Regions from separate parts of the Lysinibacillus sp. FSL K6-0102 genome, predicted to be linked through region 2. Evidence: predicted binding sites of a transcription regulator. Region 2 holds the regulator's gene; the other holds the start of a gene.
The links. The regulator CtsR, encoded in region 2, represses protease genes until heat stress. The targets are predictions, from matches to a motif close to ATGGTCAATAAAGGTCAAACA.
Positions count from the first base shown of each region.

Region 1: the regulator CtsR is predicted to act here: its motif matches at 2,477-2,497, upstream of clpP (ATP-dependent Clp endopeptidase proteolytic subunit ClpP).

Region 1 covers NZ_JBBOPH010000001.1:3,961,537-3,967,212, forward strand. Annotated here, with positions in the region: gene NYE73_RS20120 (amino acid ABC transporter ATP-binding protein) at 1-109, opposite strand, end outside; gene NYE73_RS20125 (amino acid ABC transporter permease) at 106-816, opposite strand; gene NYE73_RS20130 (basic amino acid ABC transporter substrate-binding protein) at 903-1,700, opposite strand; tRNA gene NYE73_RS20135 (tRNA-Arg) at 2,200-2,274, opposite strand; gene clpP (ATP-dependent Clp endopeptidase proteolytic subunit ClpP) at 2,584-3,174, shown strand; gene NYE73_RS20145 (HPr family phosphocarrier protein) at 3,229-3,486, opposite strand; gene whiA (DNA-binding protein WhiA) at 3,599-4,546, opposite strand; gene NYE73_RS20155 (gluconeogenesis factor YvcK family protein) at 4,612-5,607, opposite strand; gene rapZ (RNase adapter RapZ) at 5,612-5,676, opposite strand, start outside.
Region 2 covers NZ_JBBOPH010000001.1:4,666,423-4,672,098, forward strand. Annotated here, with positions in the region: gene NYE73_RS23760 (ATP-dependent Clp protease ATP-binding subunit) at 1-215, opposite strand, end outside; gene NYE73_RS23765 (protein arginine kinase) at 205-1,314, opposite strand; gene NYE73_RS23770 (UvrB/UvrC motif-containing protein) at 1,311-1,853, opposite strand; gene NYE73_RS23775 (CtsR family transcriptional regulator) at 1,867-2,337, opposite strand; gene NYE73_RS23780 (DUF4870 domain-containing protein) at 2,605-2,910, opposite strand; gene NYE73_RS23785 (class I SAM-dependent methyltransferase) at 3,036-3,719, shown strand; gene corA (magnesium/cobalt transporter CorA) at 3,753-4,715, shown strand; gene NYE73_RS23795 (hypothetical protein) at 4,760-4,969, opposite strand; partial or broken gene NYE73_RS24750 (protoglobin domain-containing protein) at 5,255-5,676, shown strand, end outside.

The DNA of each region.
Region 1 (5,676 bases), 700 kb from region 2:
CAGACGGCCCAATAACACAGACAACTTGTTTTTCTTGAATTTCATAATCGATTCCTTTTAATACTTCAAGCTTGCCAAAGTATTTGTGTAGGTTTTCAATTTTTATCATCTAGCTTCCCGCCCTTCTACCTTAGCTTTACGAGGGACATAGCTATTGCTAAATCGTTTCTCGATAAATGCTACAATCTTCGTTACACCATATGTCAACACTAAATATAATAATGCTGCAACGATATACGGTTCCCAGAAGCGGAAGCTTGCACCAGCTACGACCTTACTAGCGTATAAAATATCTGGTGCTGCAATTACAGTTACGAGTGAAGAATCTTTTAATAATGCAATAAATTCATTGCCCAATGGCGGAATCATACGTCTAAATGCTTGAGGTAAAATGACCTTACGCATCGCTTGGTTATGCGTTAATCCAAGAGAGCGAGCAGCCTCCATTTGCCCTTTTGCAATACTTTGAATCCCTGCACGGAAAATTTCCGCATTATAAGCAGCACAGTTTAAAATAAGCGCTGTAATCCCTGATACCATATAACCTAAAGAATGACCAAAAATTGTTGGAATAACTGCTAAGTGAATTAACAAGATTTGTACAAGCATCGGTGTTCCACGGAATAAATCGATATATAGTTTAGATGGCCAATAAATCCATTTTTTACTCGATAATTTTCCAAGGCCTAAAAATAGTCCTAATAGAATACCGCCAAAATAACCACTAAGTGTCAAAATAAGTGTTACGCCAATACCTCGTATAAACATATCTCGGTAGTTCCAGACAATGTCCCAGCGTAAGTCAAAGATGTCCATCCGAAAACCCCATTCCCCTTTAAATTACAATTAATAAATGAGCTGTTAGCACAGTTACTATGTTAGTAGCATCATTTCATTCATTTTTATTGAAAATCAATGCCTGTAATTTCTTTTAATTTACCGTTTTCTTTAATCTTTTTAAGACCTTCGTTTAATTTATCTAGCAATTCTTTATTCCCTTTTTGAACCATGAAGCCATAGTATTCTTTTTCGAATGCATCATCTTCAATTACTTTTAGTTTTTGATCTGGGTGAGCTTTGATATATTCATAAACTACTGCATTATCTCCGATAGCTGCATCAACATTACCATTTAGCATCTCTTGGATAGCGATTGGCTGACTTTCAAAAGCCATAATATTTGTACTTGCTTCCCCTTGTAGCTTTTTCGCTGCCATATGACCAGTTGCATTGATTTGTACAGATACTTTTTTATCTTTTAATTCATCAAGAGATTTAATCTTTGAATCTTCTTTCACAACAATTAATAACTGAGACTCATAATACGGTTCTGTAAAATCAAATGATTCTTTACGCTCTTCCGTAATTGTGATTCCAGAAGCACCGATATCTGTTTCACCGTTCTTAATTGTTTGGAACACTGGCTCCCATCCAATATTATTCCACTCAACCTCAAAGTCCATCTCATCTGCGATAGCTTGTAGAATATCGACATCAATCCCTACAATTTTCCCTGAATCGTCAACAGATTCAAATGGTGCAAAAGTTGCCTCAGTACCTACTTTGTAAACTTTTTTGCCATCTCCACCATCTTCTGAAGATGAGCTACCTGAAGATGCATCATCTTTTGTACCACAACCTGCAAGTGCTAATGTTAAAGCTGCAATAATCATCAGTAACATCCAACCTGTTTTTTTCATTGTATTTCCCCCTAGTTCGATAATTTTCCGAATTACGTATTATTTTTCGCAATTCGGAAATGTTAGACTATTAGGTCAATTATATTAACATTATAGTATTTAGACAACAACTTTTCGCATAAAATTAAATATTTTTTCATATAAATTTATAATAAATTCATATAATTTGAAAAAACATGTATAAATAACAAGAAAATTAACCTAAAACTAATATATATACAATAAGAACCATGCCAAATTTCGATAAATTTAGGCAAAAAAAAAGAATCCCCTCAGATAGGATTCTTTTTTTTCGACTATTACTAGTCTCACGTACAGTATGTTCACTAAAAAATAATTTGGAGTTGTTGCTTTTTTGAAGGTTTGAAAGGAATAAATAGGGGAATAATGCCAACTAGGACAGTATTCCCTTTATTCTTCCTCTCGATCTCCAGTAAGCAGGCTGCTAAACTACTTATTAGGAGATGAGCTATAACAGTATATCAATTGATCAGTAAAATGGCGCCCTCGGAGGGAATCGAACCCCCAGTGCAAGAACCGGAATCTTACGTGTTATCCATTACACCACGAGGGCAAAAGACACAAAAAAAAAGTACTCACTCTAGGCTTACGAAAAGCATGATGTAGATAACCCTCATTTTTGAAGCATACCTGCAAAATAGTGTCCTGTACTTTAAACCTTATAACCTTAATCATTATACAAGCCTATCCTATATAATTCAACCATAGAATGCAAAAACAATTTATTTTTTTTAATTTCACTTTAGCAGGGTTAATATTTGACCTTCCCTGACTATAATGTGTATGATAAGGATACAGCTGAAATACAAAGGAAAATTTTCAGCAAAGGTATTCGAATTTAGCTTTTTAAGGAGGATTTAACATGAATTTAATTCCTACAGTTATTGAACAAACTAGTCGTGGTGAGCGTGCATATGACATTTATTCACGTCTACTTAAAGACCGTATTATCCTTTTAGGAAGTGCTATTGATGACAATGTTGCTAACTCCATTGTCGCTCAGCTTCTTTTCCTACAAGCAGAAGATCCAGATAAAGATATCTCTCTTTATATTAACTCACCTGGCGGATCCATTACGGCTGGTATGGCTATCTATGACACAATGCAAATCATTAAACCACAGGTACAAACAATTTGTATTGGTATGGCTGCATCAATGGGTGCTTTCCTACTTGCAGCTGGAGAACCCGGTAAACGTTTTGCCTTACCAAATGCTGAAGTCATGATTCACCAACCACTAGGTGGTGCACAAGGTCAAGCGACAGAAATTGAAATTGCTGCTAAACGTATTCTATTCTTACGTGAGAAATTAAATGGCATTTTATCTGAACGCACTGGTCAACCACTTGAAGTCATTGCAAGAGACACAGATCGTGATAACTTCATGACTGCTGAACGTGCAAAAGAATACGGTTTAATCGATCATATTATGCACCGTAGCGATAATAAATAAAAAATAGAAGGCATCACAGAATTGCTCTGTGATGCCTTTTGTATTTAATGAATGTTAATCTTCATTTTCAATAATTGTTGCCAATGCTGTAACCGCTTGCTCAGCATCGTTACCTTCACTGCTTAAAGTCACTTCGGTACCTTTAGCAACTGCTAAGCTCATAACACCCATAATGGATTTGGCATTTACTTTTTTCTCATCTTTTTCTAGAAAGATATCAGCACTAAAACGATTTGCTTCTTGCACAAATAGTGCTGCTTGTCTAGCTTGTAGTCCTAATTTTAATTTAACCTGGACTCTTCTCTCAATCATTCTCAAAACTCCCCTTCACTACCGTTCGTCTATTAGTTTTATCTTACCTTACTTACTGGCAAAAGAACAATAAGCGATTAGCATGACATTCATACCTGAAAAGTATGATAACTTAACCACCTATTTTTTCACCACGCCTTAATGCATCCGCAATCTCATCAATTTTTCTCAATCGATGGTTAACACCTGATTTACTAACCGTTCCACTAGATACCATTTCACCAAGCTCTTTTAATGTCACATCTTGGTATTCAACACGGAGACGTGCTATTTCACGAAGCTTCTCCGGTAGTTGATCAAGACCAATTGAATTTTCAATAAATCGAATATTCTCAACCTGCCGTAATGCTGCTCCAATGGTTTTATTTAAATTGGCAGTTTCACAGTTCACAATACGGTTGACACTATTACGCATATCTCGCAAAATCCGAACATCTTCAAATTTCATCATAGCCTGATGCGCTCCAACAATATTAAGGAAATCTGAAATTTTTTCTGCTTCTTTTAAGTAAGTTACAAAGCCTTTTTTACGTTCAATTGTTTTGGCATTGAGTTCAAATTCATTCATCAAATCCATTAATGCCTCACCATGTTCTTTATATAAAGAATAAACCTCTAAATGATAAGCCGATGTTTCTGGATTATTGACGGAACCTCCTGCTAAAAAGGCTCCTCTTAAATAAGCTCTTTTTTGGCCGCTCTTTTGAATGAGCTTTCTTGAGATAGTATGGTTAAATTGAAAGTCGTCTGAGATGATTTCTAAATCAATTAATAGCTCACGCGCTCCTTCTCTTACACGGCATATATACACATTATTTTTTTTCAATCGCATTTTCTTACGAACAAGTAATTCAACATTGTACGGATACAATTTTTTCATAATCGTATATAGTCTTCTGGCAATTGCAGCGTTTTCGGTTTGCACGTCTAAGCTTAGTTGTTTATTTGCAAAGGATAATGAACCATTCATACGAATTAGGGCAGAAACTTCTGCTTTCATACAATGATTGTCCGCTTCTATTTGTGTCAATTCTTTTTTTGTTTCAGAAGCAAAAGACATATCACGCCCCCCTTTCAATCATGATTTCTATGTATATGTTCATCTTACCATATACAATAAAGCCATTATGTTTCTATTATTGGTCCTCTTACTTTTTGATGGTAAATATCAGCATAATCTACCAGCCATTCTGCAACATTTGTAGCATTATGTCGAACCGTTCCATCAGGTCGAATTGTAGCAATGTCTCGTTTGATAACTTCTAAACCCATACTTTCAAGCTTTGCTACGTCAAATGTTACTGGTTCCGCTCTTTCTTCTTTATACAGTTCTTTTACAGGGTTAGGGAGTTCTTCATCATTTACTAAAATGGAATCGATAAAATCATGGCCAACATGCTTATGTATGGCTGTTACATGATCGCCTGCTGTATAAGAAATGGTTTCACCCTTTTGTGTCATTAAATTACAAACATATATTTTTCTTCCTTTAGCCTTAACAACTGCTTCACCTATTTCCTTAACAAGCAAATTCGGAATAATACTTGTATATAAGCTTCCTGGTCCTATTAAAATATAGTCTGCACGAAGTATTGCACGAATAGCTTCTGGCAACGGTTGCACATTTTCAGGTACTAAAAAAACGCGATTAATGCGTTTCGTCGCTGTCGGGATTTTTGATTCTCCCTCGATAATTGAACCGTCCTCAAGCACAGCATGTAAGGTGATTTTTTTATTAGCTGCTGGAATAACTCGACCATGAACTTTTAAAACCTTTCCCATCTCACTGATAGCATGATTGAAATCACCAGTAATATCAGTAAGGGCTGTAAGCATTAAATTCCCTAAGGAGTGACCTCGTAAGTCTTCAGATGCCGAAAAACGGTATTGAAACATTTGCTCTACAAGGGGCTCAATATCTGATAATGCTGCAATCACATTACGTACATCGCCAGGCGGTGGGATATCGTAATCATCACGTAAACGACCTGAAGATCCACCATCATCTGCTACTGTTACAATAGCAGTAATATCAAATGGGTGATGCTTCAGACCGCGAAGTAACGTGGAGAGCCCTGTGCCACCACCAATTACCACAAGCTTTGTTTGCTTTTTCCCCATTCACTCATTCCTTTCTACGATTAATATCACGATGCGTAATAACCGTATTTTCCTTGCCCGCAAAATATG
Region 2 (5,676 bases):
TTGCCCTTACCAACTAATTCTTCAATGCCAGCTTCAATCATTTGAGGACTAATATCAATGGCTTCTAACGCTTTCGCAGCAATACCGCCGCCTTCACGTATAAGCCCTAATAGAATATGCTCTGTACCGATTGATTCGTGCTTCCAACGAATAGCCTCTTCCTGAGCAAGCTGTAATACTTTTTGCGCGCGTTGTGTAAAACGATTAAACATCATATAAATCCTCTCCTTTTTCCCCATTTATAGGCTTATTCGCATGTTCTTGAGATAATGTCTCACGAAGCATCTCCGCTCGTACACGATCCCGCTCAGCAGGTGGTAATGCCTCACCTGCATAGTGCTGTAAAAAACCTGGTTGCATACTAACAACACATTCATTTAAGGTCGTTGTTTGTATACCATCAATCAATTGTAAATCTACTCCTAAACGAACATTAGATAGGCAAGTAGCAGCTTCCTCACTTGTTAAAATTCTTGCATGTGTAAGGGTACCTAAAGCTCGATATACGCGATCTTCTAGCGCAAGCTCTGCCTTTTCCATTAATTTACCTCTTGCATGCCGCTCTTTTTGAATAATCTTTTCAGCGACGCTTTGTATATCTGCTAAAATATCTTCCTCTGTCTTCCCAAGTGTAATTTGGTTAGACACTTGATAAACATTCCCTAAATTTTCGCTTCCTTCACCATATATACCTCTTACAGTCATTCCTAAGCGTGTCATGGCATTTATAATTTGATTCATTTGCCCAGTTAATGTAAGAGCGGGTAAATGCATCATGACGGATGCTCGTAGACCCGTACCAATATTCGTTGGACAGCTTGTTAAATAACCAAAAGTATCTCGAAAAGCATACGGTAATACTTTCTCTAGGATACGATCAATCTTATTTGCTTGTTCATAAGCACTTTGAAGTTGAAAACTTGCTGTCATACATTGAATGCGTAAATGATCCTCTTCATTCACCATAATGCTAACGGATTCGTCTTCAGAGAGTAGTATAGAGCCCACTTGCTCTTTTTTAGCCAGTTGCGGGCTAATCAAATGCTTTTCTACAAGAATTTGACGCTGTAAAGGGGTTAAATCCTTTATAGCAAAATAAGCATAATCATTTTGAAGCGTTGGGCTATCGCTGACAGCATGTGTAACGGCCTGTTCCACTTGCAGTGCCTCATTTTCTGAAAACGCTAATGGAAAACGATAGCCATCTAAATTTCGTGCAAGGCGGATCCGTGTACTAATGACGATATCTGAGTAATCATCTTTGATATGCATCCAAGTTGGTGTCGCACGCTCTAAAAATGATTCAATCATCATGTCACATCACCACCTTCAAATTGTAGATGCTTCTCTAGCTCTTTAACTTCATCACGTAGCTTCGCCGCTTCTTCAAACTGTTCCTCATCTACGGCGGATTTCATACGCTTGCGGATATCTTCTATTTGCTTTTTAATAACATACACATTACTGCGAGCACCAGGCATTTTTCCAATGTGTTGTGGACCTGCCTGAATACGATTAAAAAGCTTTGGCAAATGATCTCCAAATGTGTCATAACAGCTTGGGCACCCGAATTTTCCTTCTTTTAAAAACTGCTTATACGAAAATCCACATTGTGGGCATGTTTGCTGTTGTGGTTGTACCTGTTGTTTTTCCCCCACCTTTTGCCATGTAGGAGAGCCAAACCAGTTAGACAATAACTGTTGAATAGATACTGGCTCTTGTTTAAACTCTGCATGAAATGGATGGAATTGTGAGGCGCAGACGTCACAATAATGATGCTCTACTTTTTGCCCACTTTGAACTTGTGTTACTGTAACTGTCGCATTACGTTGTTTACAATGTTCGCATATCATTTCCATCACCTCACTATTTTTGTTGTTCATATTTTATTGTTGTCAGCATTGCTCGCAATATTTTTGATCGAATGACATCTCTTAATGGGAGATGCAAGTCGATCGTGGAGCGATCAATTGCTGCTAACATTAATTTCGCTTCTCGCTTGGAAATTACCTGCTCATCAATGAGTCGATAAACCAAATCTTCTGCCATTGTTTGTGATGCCCCACCTTCAATTTGCCTGAGAACATCGTCGATTAAATCAATCTGTGAATTCGCGCGGACACGTAAAATTCGAATGTATCCACCACCACCACGTTTGCTCTCAACAAGGTAACCCCGCTCGGCAGTAAATCTTGTATTAATAACATAATTTATTTGTGATGGTACACATTGAAATTTATCAGCGATTTCACTACGTTTAATTTCAATATGCCCTTCTCCACCTAATTCAAGTACTTGCTTTAAGTAACCCTCTATGATGTCTGATATATTACGCATTTTAGGAATACACCTCGCTTGCTTCACTGACTTTGACTATCTTTGACTTTCTTTGAGTATATTATACAAAACGCTTGAAAAAAATTGCAATGATTTCGCCCATAGAAAAGTGGAAAGTCTTGAAAAAGGCTTTTTAAGAGCCGAAAAGAGCCCTTTTTCGATCATTTGTTTACGGTTTAATAATTTCCTTATACACCTAATGTACCCTTATTCGTCATAGAAAAAACGCAAGCATATGCAACTAGCATATACTTGCGTCTATGAAAATTATACCCAGCGACCAACAATTGGATAACGCCAAGGTTCATCAGACAATGCTTTTACGATACCGATGATCGGTACCACAAATACCATAATGCCGAAAATGATTAAAAATGGTAAGCCAATAAGGACAAAGCTTAAACCAACAGAGATAGCGATTAAAACACCCATGACAATTTGGAATAGTAGTGCTTGAATAGAAATTGCCTTTACTTCCTCATCCGAACTAATTAAAAAGAAAATAATGGGCACTAACCATGGCGCAAAAAATGCACTTGCGTGTATGATTACTTTAGACCATTTAGTCTCCATATATATCAACCCTTTCTTTGAACTTTATTCTATGTTTTATGTACTACTATTTACGGAACTATACCCGCAATAGTTTCACATTAAGAAAGATTTTTTAAAATTTTTTTGAAAGGCTGTGAGGAGCGTTGGAATTTAACAACACATTAGCAAATGAATATGAAAAGGGTATTCGCCGTACATTGCCTAGTTATGATGCCATGCTACGTTTAATACAAACTTTTTATCATTCTAGGCTATCAGAAAATGCTAACATGCTAGTCGTGGGAGCAGGAAGTGGCAATGAAATTATACAGCTTGCAGAAGGAAGACCTCACTGGTCATTCACTGGCATTGATCCATCAGAATCCATGCTTACTATAGCTAAAGAGCGTTTACTCACTCTTCCTAATGATATGTCATTCCATCAGGCTACAATACTTGATGCTTCGCTGCCCTCTACTCAGTATGATGCGGCAAGTTGTGTTCTCGTCTTGCATTTTATTCATGATTATAAAGAAAAGCTCGAAACAATAACAGAAATAGCAAGACATTTGAAACCTGGAGCACCATTTGTCCTTGTTTCAAAATATGGTCAGCTAGGCTCTTTAGAAACAGAACTACAATTTGATTTATGGCGTTCTTATTGGCTACAGCATACTAGACTTTCTTTATCCGATGTAGCAGAGATGGAAAAATCCATTCGTTCCCTTTCTTTTATGAGTGAAGAAGAAATTTTAATACTTTTACAAAGTGCGGGTTTTACTAAACCTTCTAGATTTTTTGCCACTACTTTGTTCGGTGGTTGGGTATGCTTTAAAGAGGAGCGCTAACTATTTTGTAGTAAATAATTTGAGGTGAAAACCGTGATAAGCACCATTGGCATTACAAAGCAACAACAATTGTTAAAGGATTTTCCATTAGAAGAGATACATCAGCAAGAATTTGAATGGTATTGGGTTGATTTTAATTGTCCTACAGCCGAGGAGGAATCATTGTTGGATACATTTTTCCACTTTCACCCTCTCGCTATTGAAGATTGCTTAATGAGGTTGCAGCGTCCTAAGCTCGATTTTTATGATGATTTTCATTTCTTTGTCATTCATCGGGTAAACGAAGAGACGTTAGCTGCGGAGGAGGTTAATATTTTTGCCTCCAATAAATTCATCATAACCTTCCATAAAAATTCTGTCCCTGAGATAGAGAAGGTGCAAAAGATGCTGGAAAACCAACCGAAGAATTGGGAGCGAGGTACTGTATACCTAACGTATCAAACTATCGATAAAATTGTTGACAGTTATTTTCCACTCGTTTATAAAATTGAAGATCATCTAAATGCTTTAGAAGGTGAACTTACATACCAAAGTAATGTAAATGCCATGAAAATTGTCTTCGAGTTCCGTAGTGACTTGCTTGACTTAAGACGTACTATTTTACCAATGCGTGATCTCTTATATCGCATTCTCAATTCTTACCGTTTCTCACTAAAAAAATCGGAGAGAGCTTATTTTGGAGATATCTACGACCATCTACTTAAGCTAACAGAGATGGTTGAATCTAATCGAGAGCTTACAGCAGACATGCGGGATAGTTATATGGCTATGAGTTCTAGCCGCATGAATGGCATTATGATGACTTTAACAATTGTATCAACTATCTTTATACCACTTACCTTCATTGCTGGTGTGTATGGGATGAATTTCGATAACATGCCTGAGCTACATGGGCAATACAGCTATTTTATTGTACTTGGGATTATGATAATTATCGTTATCTTTATGTTGGCTGTCTTTAAACATAAAGGCTGGTTTAAACTGTTTAAACCATAAAAAGACTGCTCGTTTTAATGAAAACGAGCAGTTTTTTTAATCTATTAATACGGTCCTTTGTCATCAATCTTATTATCACCCTGCTGTGGAAATAAAAAGTAGGCTAATACCCCTGATCCCAAAGCTGCACATATGGTAATTAATAATTGCTCAACATCTGGTACCTCAGCATGGTAGTTTCGTAGCATATAAACAGAACCAATGGCAACAATCACCATGACAGGAATAACAAATTTAAAACGTTTTTTCTCCATACCACCCCTCCTTCCATTTTTTATTTTCGTACGATTTTTAGATTGCTAAACAGTTCGTATTTTACAGGTTTCCTATTTTAAATTCAAATTTACATCGCTTCACCATTTGGACTAACAATAAAGTAAAAAAATAAAGAAATATCCAATTTTTTAACCAAATATTCAGCAAATAATAGTAAAATAGATTTAATCCCATTTATTTATTAAATATACAAACCTAACAAATTTCAAAAGTGCTTATTTACTTACAATTTATTATGGATATTAAGAATGGAGCAAATAATAATGAGTTGGTTTTCAAAAAATAGTAGTTCTAGCTACGCAATTACATTAACACCTGAAAATTTTAAGAGCGGTGTACAGTTAGATGTATTGAACCACCCCAATCTTCAAAAACAATTACAACTTTTAAATTTAACACTTGAGGATTTAGCTATCATTAAGCAGCTACAGCCTTTAGCTAAAGACTTAATTCCTGAAATGGTGGAGAAATTTTATGCAGCCATTAGTTTGAGCCAAGATTTACTTGATATTATTAATAGAACATCACATATTGATCGTTTGAAAATCACGTTACATAAACATTTAAGTGACATTTTTGAAAGTCATATTAATGATGCCTACATTGCTGAGCGAAAAGCCATTGCTGAGGCTCACGTTCGAATTGGCTTGCAGTCAAAGTGGTATATTGCCTCATTCCAGTCACT